DNA from 3 places in the Pseudomonas yamanorum genome. Region 2 is predicted to be linked to each of the others. Evidence: predicted binding sites of a transcription regulator. Region 2 holds the regulator's gene; each other region holds the start of a gene.
The links. Region 2 encodes FliA, which starts transcription of late flagellar genes. Its sites were predicted from a motif close to CTAAAGTTTNNNNNNNNNNNGCCGNTAA; they were not measured.
Positions count from the first base shown of each region.

Region 1: a site for FliA is predicted at 1,811-1,838, ahead of flgM (flagellar biosynthesis anti-sigma factor FlgM). Genes of this name have one in related genera too.
Region 3: a site for FliA is predicted at 4,089-4,116, ahead of BLU46_RS17170 (methyl-accepting chemotaxis protein). Genes of this name have one in related genera too.

Region 1 covers NZ_LT629793.1:5,167,052-5,172,555, forward strand. The annotation lists gene BLU46_RS24320 (MFS transporter) at 1-28, shown strand, start outside; gene BLU46_RS24325 (flagellar brake protein) at 89-838, opposite strand; gene flgN (flagellar protein FlgN) at 934-1,401, opposite strand; gene flgM (flagellar biosynthesis anti-sigma factor FlgM) at 1,450-1,773, opposite strand; gene flgA (flagellar basal body P-ring formation chaperone FlgA) at 1,916-2,680, opposite strand; gene BLU46_RS24345 (chemotaxis protein CheV) at 2,761-3,693, shown strand; gene cheR (protein-glutamate O-methyltransferase CheR) at 3,737-4,564, shown strand; gene flgB (flagellar basal body rod protein FlgB) at 4,799-5,206, shown strand; gene flgC (flagellar basal body rod protein FlgC) at 5,210-5,504, shown strand, end outside.
Region 2 covers NZ_LT629793.1:5,333,176-5,338,679, forward strand. The annotation lists gene flhF (flagellar biosynthesis protein FlhF) at 1-966, shown strand, start outside; gene fleN (flagellar synthesis regulator FleN) at 1,072-1,905, shown strand; gene fliA (RNA polymerase sigma factor FliA) at 1,902-2,642, shown strand; gene BLU46_RS25200 (chemotaxis response regulator CheY) at 2,813-3,187, shown strand; gene BLU46_RS25205 (protein phosphatase CheZ) at 3,206-3,994, shown strand; gene BLU46_RS25210 (chemotaxis protein CheA) at 4,006-5,504, shown strand, end outside.
Region 3 covers NZ_LT629793.1:3,662,349-3,667,852, reverse strand. The annotation lists gene BLU46_RS17185 (YifB family Mg chelatase-like AAA ATPase) at 1-285, shown strand, start outside; gene BLU46_RS17180 (TetR/AcrR family transcriptional regulator) at 272-856, opposite strand; gene BLU46_RS17175 (ABC transporter six-transmembrane domain-containing protein) at 971-1,894, shown strand; gene BLU46_RS17170 (methyl-accepting chemotaxis protein) at 2,012-3,988, opposite strand; gene BLU46_RS17165 (LysR substrate-binding domain-containing protein) at 4,167-5,087, opposite strand; gene BLU46_RS17160 (NorM family multidrug efflux MATE transporter) at 5,240-5,504, shown strand, end outside.

The sequences.
Region 1 (5,504 bases), 170 kb from region 2:
TCACGACTTGAGCAGGGCGCGCCCCTGAAAGCAAAAACGGGCAGTTCCCTTGAGGAACTGCCCGTTTTTCTATCGCGATCTTTAGTGTTTAAAAATCATCGTCCTTGTCGAAGCGGCGAGCTTCACGCTGCAGTTGATACACAAACCGCTCGACCTGACGCTGCACCAGCCCGCTCATGTTATGAAAGCGTACGCCGGCGAAGGTGGTGTTGATCCTTTCTTCGAAGTGCAGGTAACGCAGTTCCACCGAGGTGGTCATGCTGCCAAAGGGCAGGGCGGCGATAAACCGGTCGTAGACCTGGCCCAGTTGCAGGCGCTCGGAGATGTCCCCTTCGAAACGCAATTTGCAGCCGGTGGCGGAAATGTCCAGCAACTTGCCACTGATGGGGGCCTTGAGTTTCTCGCCACCCAGTTCGACGCTGACCAGTTGCGCCAGCTTCAGGGCGGCGCGGAAGGCATTGCGACGCTGATGGTAGATCACTTCGTCGGGCATGCTGCCGCGGTAGATGCGGTGGCCGCCAGCTTCGTCGATGGTCAGGGTGCCGTTGCTTTCCCAGGCCACTCGCACGCCATCGTGGAAACCTTCGATACGGAAAGCTTCGCCATTCTCAAGGTAGCGTTCGCCGTCCCGCGGGATCATTTCGTCCAGGGCCAGCGTCTTGCTGTCCCGGTCGATTTCCACCAGGTAGCTTTGAAAGCGCTGGTTGCGTTCGTGGAAGGTGATGATCAGCGGATCATGGCTCTCTTGTAGCATCCGCAAGGTGCCCGCGATTTCCAGCGGCGTGGTAAGTACCTTGGGTGGCTGCGGAGCATCTTCCGCGTTAGGGGCGTTGAACACGGTTCTTCCATCTCCAGACAAAATACGACTACACGCAAGTGCTTTCATTTTGCCAGCATGTGACGCGCCTTGGATAGGGCGCGCGTGAGCTGGTTTCAGGCTTGGCTGCGGGTGCTTGGCTTGGCCAGGCGTGAGGTGGAGCCTTGAGCGTTGTAGAGGGCCGGAGGCTCGCCGCCGTGGAGGATACGCAACTGGTTGGCGGTGGTGGCTTGTTGCAGCTGGATCGCCTGGCCGTTGAGGAGGTTGGTTTCCTGGCACAGGGTCAGCAATTGGTTGAGTTCTTTGCTTTGGGCCAGCAACTGGTCGCCCACCGTAGAGTGGCTGGCGAGTTGCTCCAGGCCTTTGTGGTCGGCCGAAAGGCCCAGGCTGACGAGAATCTGGCTGCGCTTCTTGCCGTGCTGTTCCAGCAGGACGATCAGCGATTGCTTGCGCGCCAGAATTTCTTCCAGCATGCGCATGTCCCGCCCGAACAGGGCCAGGGACTCTTCCCGAAGTAGCTCCAGCAACTGCTGTGCGGGAGGCAGGTCTTCAATGATCAGTTGTAGCAAGTTTTCGTCGTGCATGGCTGGCCTTGGGTTTTAAGCGTCCAAAAGCCTGGCGCAGGCCTTTGCCTAGCGCTCGGCTTCGAAGTTAAGCAGCTTGCTGGCTACACGGTTGCTGTCGACCTTATAGCTGCCATCCGCAATCGCCTGCTTCAATTCAGCCACGCGGGCTTTATTGACAACTGGCTGATCGCTCAGCGAGTCAGTGACCTTCTGCAACTGTTGAGCCTCATTGCTCAGGTGTACCGATTCCCCGCTTTGGCTCGCGCCGGCCTGTTCTGTCTTGGCAGGCAGAGGCTGGGACTTGGCTTCAACGCTGTCTTTGGCACCGTTGGTGCGCGAAGAACCGGGCGTTGGCAGGGCGTTATTCAAACGACTGAAATCGATGACCATGTTAAAAAAACCTCTGGGTATTTGGACGCTTGCCATGTTTTCGGCCATACCCGGACAAACTTTAGGCTCGATTGACAATAAACCTATACGCGATGCCGCGTTGCGCACAGTGTAGGAAAAGCTGGCGTCCGATGCCAGTGATCTATAAAGCCACCTCAACTTGCCCCGGCGCCGTCACCCGGGCCTTGATCACGCGGTTGGAGTTGAGGTTCTTCACGCGAATCTGTTCACTCATGCCGCCATTGGAGAGGGCTTCCCCGGGCATTTTTACATTCAGGCCGCCGCTGCTGGCGGAGATCACCACCTGGTCACCTTTGCGCACCACTTCGGCCTGTTCAAGATGGACCAGGGTAATCACCTGGTCCGTGACCATTGGTCGGGTAAGTTTCTGCCCGAGCGCCTGATCCAGGGACGTGAGATAGCCCTGATTGATCAGGCTGATGTCCCGCTCGCGCATCGCAATGTCCTCATCACCAATGATTCCGGTGCGTTTCAGCGGGCGTGTCACCACCACGACATCGCGGAACAATTTGACCTGGGCCGGCACAAACACCGTCCAGGGCGAGGCGCCTTCGCAGCGCACCTTCACGGTCACGCGCCCGATGGGCTGGGCAGGACTTTCCAGCGAAGCTGTCAATTCTCTGTCACACATGGGCATGCGCAGGCGCGGATCCAACTGGTTGACCTGGATTTCATAGCGGCCCGGTGTCTGCGTCGTCGCCAGATAATCTTCTACAGTGAACTCAAGAAAGCCTTGAGTGACGCCGATAAGTAGATCAGGCAAGGTGACGTTATCGGCGCGGGCCGGCTGGCCCGTAGCCAAGGCAAGCAACGCCATCGAGACGCAGAGCAATCTGCGGTACTGTGGGGATCGGAGGCGTCGGGAAACTGTCGTTTTGATGTCCATGGCCAATAAAAAAGCAAAGCTCGTGCCGTTTAGTGTTGGGTACGCGTCGTACCCCTAAGTTTTAGCGTAGGAGTCTGTGCATGGCCGGTGTAATGGATTCAGTGAACCAGCGCACACAGCTGGTGGGGCAGAATCGCCTGGAGTTGCTGCTGTTTCGTCTGGACGGCAAGCAGCTTTACGGGATTAACGTCTTTAAGGTTCGGGAAGTACTGCAGTGCCCCAAGCTGACAATCATGCCCAAGTCCAGCCCGGTGGTTTGCGGTGTGGCCAATATCCGTGGCGCGACCATCCCGATTCTTGACCTGGCCATGGCCACCGGCTCGTCGGGTTTGCAGGATCGCGAGAGTCCGTTCGTGATCATCACCGAGTACAACACCAAGACCCAGGGTTTCCTGGTGCGCTCGGTGGAACGCATCGTCAACATGAACTGGGAAGAGATCCATCCGCCGCCCAAGGGCACCGGCCGCGATCACTACCTCACGGCAGTGACGCGGGTCGACAACCAGTTGGTGGAAATCATCGACGTGGAGAAAATCCTCGCCGAAGTGGCTCCGACCTCGGAGGCAATATCGGTGGGCGTGGTAGACGCCGAAACCGCGCACAAGGCGATCTCGCTGCGGGTGCTGACGGTGGACGACTCCTCGGTGGCGCGCAAACAGGTGTCCCGTTGCCTGCAGACGGTTGGCGTTGAAGTGGTGGCGCTCAATGACGGTCGACAGGCCCTGGATTACCTGCGCAAGCTGGTGGATGAGGGCAAGAAGCCGGAAGAAGAATTCCTGATGATGATTTCCGACATCGAGATGCCGGAAATGGACGGCTACACCCTCACGGCCGAGATACGCAACGACCCACGCATGCAAAAACTACATATCATCCTGCATACTTCGTTGTCGGGTGTATTCAATCAGGCGATGGTCAAGAAGGTCGGTGCCGATGACTTCCTGGCCAAATTCCGCCCTGATGACCTGGCATCCCGGGTAGTCGACCGGATCAAGGCAGCAGATCACGGCTAGGGGCCTTTTCCCTGGCGGTCACACGATTTAAGAGGCGGTATCATTGTCTACGGGTAATTTGGATTTCGAACAGTTCCGGGTCTTCCTGGAAAAAGCCTGTGGCATATTGCTCGGTGAAAACAAGCAGTACCTGGTATCCAGCCGTCTCAACAAACTGATGGAGCAGCAAGGCATCAAGTCCCTCGGGGAGTTGGTGCAACGGATCCAGGGTCAGCCGCGCAGCGGGCTCAAGGAGATGGTGGTCGATGCCATGACCACCAACGAAACCTTGTGGTTTCGCGATACCTATCCGTTTGAAGTGCTCAAGAACAAGGTGCTGCCTGAGGCGATCAAGGCCGCACCGGGACAGCGCCTGCGCATCTGGTCGGCGGCCTGTTCGTCGGGGCAGGAACCGTATTCGATTTCGATGTCCATCGATGAGTTCGAGCGGACCAACATGGGCCAGTTGAAGGCCGGGGCGCAAATTGTGGCCACGGATTTGTCCGGCACCATGCTCACCAACTGCAAGACCGGTGAGTACGACAGCCTGGCATTGGGGCGGGGGTTGTCTCCGGAGCGCTTGCAGCGTTTCTTCGATCCTAAAGGCGCGGGGCGCTGGGCGGTCAAGGCGCCGATCAAGAGCCGGGTGGAGTTTCGCTCGTTCAATCTGCTGGACAGTTATGCCAGCCTGGGCAAGTTCGACATGGTGTTTTGCCGCAACGTGCTGATCTACTTCTCGGCCGAGGTGAAGAAGGACATTCTGTTGCGCATCCACGGTACCCTCAAGCGCGGTGGTTATCTGTTTCTGGGCGCTTCCGAGGCGCTGAACGGTTTGCCGGATCATTACCAGATGGTGCAGTGCAGTCCTGGGATCATTTACCAGGCCAAGTGATGAATGCTTGAGCAAAAAAGGGAGGCCTGCACAGGCCTCCCTTTTTTATGGCCGCAAAGCGGCAAACCTTCATTGCCGCTTTACTGGCGTTTCGCGGAAACCCTTTGCCGCTTTTCTGGCATTGCCGCCGGCAATTGCCCCGCAAACCCTTGTAATACGGCCCTCAAAAGAATTGGCATGCCGATTGCTATAACCCTGTTACGAAAAGCAGGTCAGTCCCTATAGGTCTCCGCCATGAGCATCAGCTTCGATAAAGCGCTCGGTATCCACGAACAAGCCCTGGGCTTCCGCGCCCAGCGTGCCGAAGTCCTGGCCAACAACATCGCCAACGCCGACACCCCGAACTACAAGGCTCGGGACCTGGACTTCTCTGCCGTGCTCGCCGCACAGCAAGACAAGACCAAGAACGGCACCTTCGCCCTGAACATGACCAACAGCCGTCATATCGAAGCGCAAGGCCTGGGCAATGGTGACGAGTCGCTGCTGTATCGCACGCCGATGCAACCGTCGATCGACCAGAACACCGTGGACGCGCAACTGGAGCAATCGGCCTACGCCGAGAACTCGGTGAACTTCCAGGCCAGCTTCACCCTGCTCAACAGCAAATTCAAAGGGCTGATGTCAGCCCTGCGTGGAGAATAAGCCATGTCCCTCGCCAGTGTTTTCAATATTGCCGGTAGTGGCATGAGCGCCCAGACCACGCGCCTCAACACCGTCGCCAGTAACATCGCCAACGCCGAGACCGTGTCTTCGAGCATTGACCAGACCTACCGTGCCCGGCACCCGGTGTTCGCCACCATGTTCCAGGGCGGCCAAGGCGGCCAGAGTGGTAGCGGCGATTCGCTGTTCCAGAACCAGGATGCCGCGGGCCAGGGCGTGCAGGTGCTCGGTGTGGTCGAAGACCAGAGCAACCTGGATGCCCGCTACGAGCCGAATCATC
Region 2 (5,504 bases):
CCCGCCCCGGCGGCAGCGGTAGACCAGCGGGTGTTCGACTCGATGCGTTTCGAACTCAACGGCCTGCGTGAACTGCTGGAAGTGCAGTTGGGCTCCCTGGCCTGGAACCAGTTGCAGGGCAGCCAGCCACAACAGGCCAACCTGTGGCGTCGCCTGCAACGCATCGGCCTGTCCGGCCCGTTGTCCCGCGACCTGCTGCAACTGACCACCCAAATTGAAGAACCTCGCCAGGCCTGGCGCATGCTCCTGGCCCACTTGGCGCGGATGATCGTCACCCCGGAAATCGAACCCCTGGAAGAAGGCGGCGTGATTGCCATGGTCGGCCCTGCCGGCATGGGCAAGACCACCACCCTCGCCAAGCTGGCCGCACGTTATGTGCTCAAGTACGGCGCGCAGAACATCGCGCTGGTGAGCATGGACAGCTACCGCATTGGCGCCCAGGAGCAACTCAAGACCCTGGGCCGCATCCTCAATGTGCCGGTGACCCACGTCGACCCGGGCCAGTCCCTGGCCAACGCCCTCGACCCGCTGCTGCGCAAGCGCGTGGTGCTGATCGACACCGCCGGCCTGCAAGCCAGTGACCCGGCCCTGCGTATGCAGCTGGAAAGCCTGGCCGGGCGCGGGATCAAATCCAGAAACTATTTGGTACTTGCCACTACCAGCCAGAAGCAGGTATTGACGGCCGCCTACCACAGCTACAAGCGCTGTGGGCTGGCGGGCTGCATCCTGACTAAACTGGATGAAACGGCAAGCCTGGGCGAAGTATTGAGCCTGGCCATCAGTCATGAGTTACCGGTCGCCTACCTGACCGACGGGCCGCGGATCCCGGATGATTTGCATCTGCCGCGCCGTCATCAGTTGGTCAGCCGGGCTGTCAGCGTGCAAATGCAGGAAGAACCGAGTGAGGAAGCGATGGCTGACATGTTTGCTGACCTCTACCACAGCCCGAACAAGCGAGTCGGCTGAGGCAATATGAACACATTGCAAAGTATCTACATCGATGGCCTGCCAGCAGTTCCCGCGGCCAACTTATGTAGCCTGCGTCTAAGCAAGACAAGGTAAAGAAATAAAATGGGCAGCATGCATCCCGTACAGGTGATCGCGGTGACCGGCGGCAAAGGTGGCGTCGGGAAAACTAACGTGTCAGTGAATTTGTCCCTGGCTCTGGCAGAGCTTGGCCGTCGCGTCATGCTGCTGGATGCTGACCTGGGCCTGGCGAACGTCGACGTTCTGCTGGGACTGACGCCCAAACATACCCTGGCCGATGTGATCGAAGGCCGCTGTGAGCTGCGCGACGTACTGTTGCAAGGCCCCGGCGGGATTCGCATCGTGCCGGCCGCTTCCGGCACCCAGAGCATGGTGCACCTGAGCCCGGCGCAGCATGCCGGCCTGATTCAGGCGTTCAGTGACATCGGCGACAACCTCGACGTGCTGGTGATCGACACCGCCGCCGGGATCGGCGAATCCGTGGTCAGCTTCGTGCGCGCAGCCCAGGAAGTATTGCTGGTGGTGTGCGATGAACCCACCTCGATCACCGACGCCTACGCCCTGATCAAACTGCTCAACCGCGACTACGGCATGAACCGCTTCCGCGTGCTGGCCAACATGGCCCAAAGCCCGCAGGAAGGGCGGAATCTGTTCGCCAAGTTGACCAAGGTCACAGATCGCTTCCTCGATGTCGCCTTACAATACGTTGGCGCAGTTCCTTACGACGAGTGCGTACGCAAGGCCGTGCAAAAGCAGCGTGCGGTCTATGAAGCGTTCCCTCGTTCGAAGTGCGCATTGGCGTTCAAGGCTATTGCCCAGAAGGTCGATACCTGGCCGTTGCCCGCCAATCCTCGGGGGCATCTGGAGTTTTTCGTCGAGCGATTGGTGCATCAGACGAGCGCAGGACCGGTGCTATGACAGCCAGCGGCTACAACCTTTACAAGAAGTCGGCACGTGACAGTCAGGTCGAATTGATCGAGCGCTATGCGCCCCTGGTCAAGCGCATTGCCTATCACTTGCTGGCGCGCTTGCCTGCCAGTGTCCAGGTCGAAGACTTGATCCAGGCGGGGATGATCGGCCTCCTCGAAGTGTCGACCAAGTACGACGCGAGCAAAGGCGCGAGTTTCGAGACCTACGCGGGGATTCGTATCCGTGGGGCCATGCTCGATGAAGTGCGTAAAGGTGATTGGGCGCCGCGTTCGGTACACCGCAACACGCGGATGGTGAGTGACGCAATTCGCTCAATTGAAGCAAAAACCGGTCGCGACGCTAAAGATCACGAAGTTGCGGCCGAACTCCAATTGAGTCTCGACGATTATTACGGGATTTTGAACGATACCTTGGGCAGCCGCCTGTTCAGTTTCGACGACCTTTTGCAGGACGGCGAACATGAAGGGCTGCACGAGGACGGCGCGAGTGCTCATCTCGAACCGTCACGCGATCTGGAAGATGAACGCTTCCAGCGTGCGCTGGCGGACGCGATTGCCAATTTGCCGGAGCGTGAGCGACTGGTGTTGGCGCTGTACTACGACGAAGAGCTGAACCTCAAGGAAATCGGTGAGGTCCTGGGGGTCAGCGAATCGCGGGTCAGCCAGTTACACAGCCAGTGCGCGGCCCGCTTGCGGGGGCGTTTGGGAGAGTGGCGAGCGCGCTGACAGGCAGTGTGGGGACACTGCGAACGATACCGTCCGGGCTCTGCGCCCGGACGGGCTTGGCCCGTGGTGCGCCCCCGGTAGTCCTTTTTGTGTAACGCCTGTTGATTGATATGGCGCGCCCAGGTGCTGGGCGCGTTTAAGACTGCTTGGAGGTCGAATTGGACAAGAACATGAAAATCCTCATCGTTGATGACTTCTCAACGATGCGGCGGATCATAAAAAACCTGTTGCGTGACCTTGGGTTCACTAACACGGTCGAGGCGGATGACGGCATTACGGCGATTCCGATCCTCAACAGCGGGAGCATCGACTTTCTGGTAACAGACTGGAACATGCCGGGCATGACCGGTATCGATCTGCTGCGCCACGTGCGCGCTGATGAAAAACTGCGCAGCCTGCCTGTGCTGATGGTGACCGCTGAAGCCAAGCGTGAACAGATCATCGAAGCCGCCCAAGCCGGGGTTAACGGCTACGTGGTCAAGCCATTCACTGCACTGGCCTTGAAAGAGAAGATCGAAAAGATCTTCGAACGCATCGGTCATTGATGCTGCCACGGGGGAGCTATGGAGCATAAAGAATCATCGCAGGCCGACTTTGAGTCGACCCTGAAAAAACATGCTCACCAACTTGTCGAAAGCCTTGAAAAAGGCCAGTTCGGTGACGCGGTGCAGTTAATCCATGAGCTCAACCAGACCCGTGACCGCGGCCTGTACCAGGAAGTGGGCAAGCTCACGCGTGAGTTGCACAGTGCGATTGTCAATTTTCAGATTGACCCGCACATGCCCCAGGCCGAAGAAATCTCGCAGATCACGGATGCCACCGAACGCCTGTCCTATGTGGTCAGGCTGACTGAGGCGGCGGCCAACCGCACCATGGACCTGGTGGAAAACGCCACGCCTCTGGTCAACGGTATGGCCAGTGAAGCCAAGGCCCTGAGCACTGACTGGGGCCGGTTCATGCGTCGGGAAGTGGGCGCTGAAGAGTTTCGTGAACTGGCGCGTCGGGTCGAGGGCTTTTTGTCCCGCAGCGAGCAGGAAAACCGCACGGTTTCCAGCAACCTGAATGACATTCTGCTGGCCCAGGACTACCAGGACCTCACCGGTCAGGTGATCAAGCGCGTGACCCAACTGGTCACCGAGGTGGAAAGCAACCTGCTCAAACTGGTGTTGATGGCGGGCCAGGTCGACCGGTTTGCCGGCATCGAACATGACCGCGAAGCGATCCTTTCTGAAAAAGATCCACAAAAACACCTCGCCAAGGGTGAAGGTCCGCAGATTCATGCCGATAAACGTGAAGACGTTGTATCCGGGCAAGACGACGTAGACGATTTGCTGTCCAGTTTAGGCTTCTAAGGAGCACACCCATGAGCTTCGGCGCCGATGAAGAAATCCTTCAGGATTTCCTTGTAGAGGCCGGCGAAATTTTAGAGCAACTGTCCGAACAACTGGTCGAGCTGGAAAGCCGACCGGATGATGCGAACCTGCTCAATGCAATTTTTCGCGGTTTTCACACTGTAAAAGGGGGCGCCGGCTTCCTCCAGCTCCACGAGCTGGTGGAGTGCTGTCACATCGCCGAGAACGTGTTCGACATCCTGCGCAAGGGTGAGCGACACGTCGACTCGGAACTGATGGACGTGATCCTGGAAGCGCTGGACGCGGTCAACGGCATGTTCAGTGAAGTGCGCGAACGTGCACCGATCACGGCCGCCACTCCGGAACTGCTGGCCGCCCTGGCGCGCCTGGCGGAACCTGCGGCCAACGCGCCGGTGGTCGAAGCGGTGGCTGAGCCTGTCGCCGAGCCTGCGGGCGACGTGACCGACAGCGAATTTGAACAACTGCTGGACTCGCTGAACGCCGTCAAGGCCGAAGCCGAGGCTCCGGCGGCCAATGCGCCGGCCATGGTGCCAACCACTGAAGACATCACTGACGCCGAGTTCGAGTCGTTGCTCGACCAGTTGCACGGCAAGGGTCAGTTTGCCCCGGACGCGGTGGCCGCAGCGCCAGCGCCTACGGAAGCCGCGGCGCCTGCCAGCAACGAAATCACCGACGACGAATTTGAAGCGCTGCTGGACCAGTTGCATGGCAAAGGCTCGTTTGCTGCCGATGCACTGCCGGAAGTCGCCGCAACCGCCGCCGCACCTGCAGCACCTGCTGCTACTGCAGCCGCTGCACCGGCTGCCGATGGACTGATCTCCGATCACGAATTCGAAGCCCTGCTGGATGAACTGCACGGCAAGGGCAAGTTCACCGAAGTGGTCGGCGCTGCTGCACCGGCTGCTACAGCTGCCGCTGCGGTGACAACGCCAGCCCCGGTGGCCGCCAAGGCCGCTGCACCAGTGGCTGCCAAACCTGCACCGGCCCCGGCACCCGCGCGTGCCGCTGCTGCTCCGGCCGCAGACAAGCAACCGGCCAGTGAAGCCGAAACCACCGTGCGGGTTGATACCGCGCGCCTGGACGACATCATGAACATGGTCGGCGAACTGGTGCTGGTGCGTAACCGCCTGGTGCGACTGGGCCTGAACAGCGGCGATGAGGCCATGCAAAAGGCCGTGTCGAACCTCGACGTGGTCACCGCCGACCTGCAAACCGCCGTCATGAAGACCCGGATGCAGCCGATCAAGAAAGTCTTCGGCCGCTTCCCGCGCCTGGTTCGCGACCTGGCACGCCAGCTCAAGAAAGAGATCAACCTGGAACTGGTGGGTGAAGAAACCGACCTCGACAAAAACCTTGTCGAGGCCCTGGCCGACCCGCTGGTCCACTTGGTGCGCAACGCGGTCGACCACGGTGTCGAGACGCCGGAAGAGCGCGAAGCCTCGGGCAAAAACCGCCAGGGCAAAGTGATCCTGGCGGCCGAACAGGAAGG
Region 3 (5,504 bases), 1.7 Mb from region 2:
GCCAGTGCATCCGCCCTCGTGGCCGAGGCCCGGGAGCGTCAGCAACGGCGCCAGGGCTGCGCCAATGCCTTTCTTGATCTGCCGGGGCTACGCCAGCACTGCAAGCTGGCGAAGGCCGATGAAGGCTGGCTGGAGAGTGCGTGCGAACGGCTGACGCTGTCGCTGCGGGCGGCGCATCGTTTGCTCAAGGTCGCCCGCACTCTGGCCGACCTGGAACAGGTGGAAGCCATCGCCCGCCATCATCTGGCGGAAGCTTTGCAGTACCGGCCCGCTAGCGCTTCTTAGGCAACGCCAGGAGCAGCCCCGCCACTTCCATCACCTCATCCATTACCGCCTCAGCGGATTCAACGGAGGGTTTGAGCATCAAGTCATCGGCATAGCCCATGGCGACGGCGAAGAGCTGCCGCGCGGCGCGTTTGGGCGACTCACAGTGGAAAACTTTGGCCGACACACCTTGCTCGATGATCTCGGCGAGCATCGCTTGCCATTGGGCGTTGATCACCAGGTAAGCCTGGGCCAAAGGCTCGTCATGCATGGCTTCATCCCAGGCATCCAGCCACAGCGCCCAACCGGCATCTGCCGTGGAGGGCAAGCAGTCACGCAGGAAACCTTCGAGCGCTCTCAGTGGAGACAGACCTTCCAGCGGCACCCGCACCTCGTCCAGTTGCTCGTTGGCAAACCGCACAAACGCTTCGCGGCGCAGATCTTTCCAGTCGCTGAAGTAATGATAGACGTGGCTGCGGGACAGCCCGGCGTGCTCCGCCAAGTCGCGGGTGGAGACATCGGCGAAGCCTTTGCTGCGAAACAGCTCCAGGGCGGCGGCGATGATCTGGTCTTTACGGTCGATACGCGACATGAGGCTTTTCCTTCAGGCACCGGCAGATCGACGGCGCTTGCTTTTTGAGCGATCGCTCAAGGATACTTGAGCAGTCGCTCAATACTAGCGCTTATCTCACCCTTGGTGCACCCCATGTCATCCGTAACACCGCAAATCCTGATCGAAGAAAGCAAAAAGATCGGGCAACAATCCGCCAGCCAAACCCTCAAGGCGATCGCCAGGGCTTACCCCGGCAAGCTGTTCTGCACCTTGTCGCTGGTGGCCCTGGAAAACGCGTTGCTGCTGGCCTACCCGCTGTTTGCCGGGTTCGCAGTGGACTCAATTATCCGCGGCGACGCCGGCAGCGCGCTGTTCTACGCCGCCGTGGTGCTGGCGTTCTGGGTGGTCGGGGCAGCGCGAAGGGCGCTGGATACGCGCACCTTCACCCGTATCTACGCGGACCTGGCGGTACCGGTGATTCTCAACCAGCGCCTGCAAAACCACAGCACCTCAAGGGCAGCGGCGCGGGTGGTGTTGGCGCGGGACTTTGTGGATTTCTTCGAAAAACATGTGCCGATCATCGCGACGGCGCTGGTGTCGATCGTCGGTGCAGCAGTGATGCTGTTGGTAATCGAGCCGTGGATCGGCCTGGCCTGCCTGACGGCGCTGGTGCTGTGCACAACCTTGTTGCCACGTTTCGCCCGGCGCAATCAGGAGCTGCACGAGCGCTTGAATGACCGCCTGGAAAAGGAAATCGGCCTGGTGGAAAAGGTCGGCGCGCAGACCTTGCAGCGCCACTACCAGGTGCTGTCACGCCTGCGGATCTGGCTGTCGGACCGCGAAGCTGCAGCGTTCCTGTTTATCGGTACGCTGGCCGCGCTGTTGTTTGTGGTCGCCATCAGCCAGTTGGCGCTGTCGCCGGCGGTCAAGGCCGGCCACGTGTATGCGGTGATGACTTACCTGTGGACCTTTGTCAGCAGCCTGGATGAAGCGCCAGGGATGGTTGATCAACTGGCGCGACTCAAGGACATTGGCAAGCGTGTGGACCCAGGGCTGGGCGACCGATCCGACGTTTGAGGCGTCGGGTCGGCCGTCATCGCGGGCAAGCCCGGCTCCCACAGTGGACCGCGTACTCCAGAACAACACGGTCAACTGTGGGAGCGGGCTTGCCCGCGATGAGGCCCGAACAGTCAATCAACGAAACCGGTCAACCTCATGCCGCAAGCCCGCCGCCAGGGTCTCCAGTTCCTTGGCGGTGATCGCAAGGTTGGACACCACTTCACGCTGCTCGCTGTTGGCCAGGGCGATGCTCTGCAAGTTGCTGCTTAGCAGGGTCGCCGTGCTGCTCTGCTCCTGGGTCGCCGTGGTAATCGCCGCAAACTGCTGGCCCGCCGAGCGGCTTTGCTCATCGATCCGCGCCAGCGCAGAAGCCACGTCAGCATTGCGCGCAAGGCCCTCCTGCATCAGCACGTTGCCTTGTTCCATGGTGCTGATGGCGTTGCCGGTTTCCTGCTGGATGCTCTGGATCATCCCGGAAATTTCGTCCGTGGCCTGACGAGTACGCGACGCGAGGTTGCGTACTTCATCCGCCACCACCGCAAACCCGCGCCCTTGCTCACCGGCCCGCGCCGCTTCGATGGCGGCGTTGAGCGCCAGCAGGTTGGTCTGTTCGGCAATCGCGGTGATCACACCGACGATCCCGCCAATTTCCTGGGAGCGCTGGCCCAAGGTATTGATCACCGTGGCCGTGCTGTTCAGCGCGGTGGCGATGTGTTCCAGGGACGACGACGCTTCTTGCATCGAGGTGCGGCCGATCTTGGTTTGCTGGGCGTTGTCCTGGGCCAGGCGCTCGGTGTTGCCCATGTTGTCGGCAATGTTCAGCGAGGTGGCGCTGAACTCTTCTACCGCGCCGGCCATGCTGGTGATTTCGCCGGACTGCTGCTCCATGCCTTCGTACGCACCGCCGGACAAACCCGATAGCGCCTGGGCACGGCTGTTAACGTCTTCAGCCGCCTTGCGAATGTGCGACACCATGGTCGACAGCGCTTCGCCCATCTGGTTGAAACTGCGGGCCAACTGGCCGATTTCGTCATGGCTGGAAACATTCAGGCGCGCGCTCAAATCACCGGCGCCCAGGGCTTCTGCCTGACGTACCAGGTCGCCCAAAGGCTGCAACTTGCTGCGCAGCAGCCAGACCGCCGCGCCCACCGCCAGCAGCATCGCGAGCAAACTGCCGATCGCCAGGCGAATCCCCACCGACCAGGTCACCGCGCGAATTTCGGCTTTCGGCATGCTCGCCACCACCGACCACGGGCCGCCTTCAAACGGCACCGCGACGCTGTAGAAATCTTCGTTCTTGTCGCTCCAGAAACGGCCTTTTCCAGGTTTGGCGGCCAGGTCGAGCATGACCGGAATCGACTGATCCAGCGCCTGCACCCCAGCTGGCGGGACCAACCAGTGTTTCTGTTCGTCCAGCAGCGCCAGGGAACCGGTCTGGCCGATGCGGAAGCGCTTGAGGTTGTCGAACTGGGCGTTCTGCGCGTCGGTGTAGTCGAAGCCGACAAACAGCACCGCAATCACTTTGCCGCTGGCATCGCGCACCGGGCTGTACTGGGTCATGTAGGAGCGATCAAACAACACCGCGCGGCCGACGTAGCCCTGCCCGCCGAGCAAGCGTTGATAGGCCGGGTGCTGATGATCCAGCGCCGTGCCAATGGCGCGGCTGCCGTCCTGCTTGGTCAGGGATGTGCTGACGCGGATAAAGTCCTCGCCGCTGCGTACGAATACGGTCGCCACGCCGCCGGACATCTGCTTGAACTCATCAACTTCAGCGAAATTGTTGTTGAGCACTTCCTCGCCCAGGTACAGGCCCGGCGTCTGCACGCCCGCCACCGCCACCGGTTGCTCAGGGCGCGTACTCAAACCGGCGCTGAAGCGCTTTTCAAACAGCCCGCTCAAACGCTGGGTACTTTCGCGCAAGGTGCTGTGGAAGGTATTGAGTTGGTCAGCCAGCAAGCGAGCCTCGCTGGCCAGATGCTCCTCGCGGGTGTCGAGGTTGGCGGAGTCCAGCGAACGCAAGGCGAACACTGTGCTGCCGCTGATGACGACAGCCAGTATCACGGCGAGGGCGAGCCCCAGTTGAGAGGCGATCCGGGCGCGAGGTTGAGACATGAAGGCTCCTGGCCGAGGCCAGGATCATCCTGATCTCATAGCGCTGCTCGGCAAAATTCTAATAGGGGAAACGTTGTAGAACGGTAGTTCCAACAACCCTACTTCGGCGGGCAGGCTCAATACTTGAGCGAATCACAGGGGTATCACGCAAACGATTGCTGCCCGGTGCGCAATCCGCTCAGGCGAGGCGCTCTACCTGGGGCAATTCCATGGCCTGCACCTCGCTCTGGAGAAAGTCACCCAGCCGTCGCAAACGCTCACCGCCGGGCCGGGTCTTTGGCCACACCAGATAGTAATTTTCCCCACTGGCCACCGCGGTGGGCCATGGCAGGCTCAGGCGGCCCTGGGCCACGTCTTCAGCCACCATCAGCAAGTCACCCATGGACACGCCGTACCCCCGCGCGGCGGCAATCATGCCCAGCTCCAATGTGTCGAACACCTGCCCGCCCTTGAGCGATACCTGGGATGACAGCCCCATGCGCTCCAGCCAATAGCGCCAGTCACGCCGGTCCGGCGTCGGGTGCAGCAATTCGGCAGAGGCCAGCCGCGTGACGTCCCAGGGCCCGTCGCTCAACAGGTTCGGCGCACCCACTGGAATCAGCAGTTCAGGAAACAGGTAGCAGGCTTCCCAGTCCGGCGGGAAGTGACCGTTACTCAGCAATACCGCGCAATCGAACGGCTCCTGGTTGAAGTCCACCTCATCGACACTCATCCAGGCGCTGGTCAGTTGCACTTCATTGCCCGGCTGCAAATGCCGGAAGCGACTGAGCCGTGCCAGCAGCCAACGCATGGTCAGGGTGGACGGCGCCTTCATGCGCAGGATGTCGTCCTCCGCATTCAATGTATGGCAGGCGCGCTCCAGGGCCGCAAAGCCTTCGCGCACGCCCGGCAGCAACAGGCGCGCCGCCTCGGTGAGTTGCAAGGTGCGGCCGCTGCGTTGGAACAGGCGGCAGGCGAAGTGCTCTTCCAGGGTGCGAATGTGCCGGCTTACCGCACTTTGGGTAATCGACAACTCTTCCGCCGCCCGGGTGAACGAGTTGTAACGGGAAGCCGCTTCAAACGCCCGCAAGGCGTAAAGAGGAGGAAGACGACGAGACATGGCGAAAGCTCCGACGGCGCAATCTCGAAACCCTACCAGAATCACTCAGGCATGAGTTTTAATCATGCGCGCCATCGGATTTATCCCTTTGTGCAATGCGCTGTGGGCGCCGAGAATCAACCCTTCCACCCTTCCCTGACTTTTTGAGCGTGATGATCATGCAGCATCCGGCACGTACCGAACTCTGGGCCATTCTGCGGCTGTCAGGGCCGTTGATTGCCTCACAGTTGGCCCACATGCTGATGGTGCTGACCGACACCCTGATGATGGCGCGGCTGAGCCCCGAGGCCCTGGCCGGCGGCGGCCTGGGTGCGGCGAGCTATTCGTTCGTGTCGATTTTCTGCATCGGCGTGATCGCCGCCGTGGGCACGCTGGTCGCGATCCGCCAGGGCGCGGGCGACATTGAAGGCGCCACCC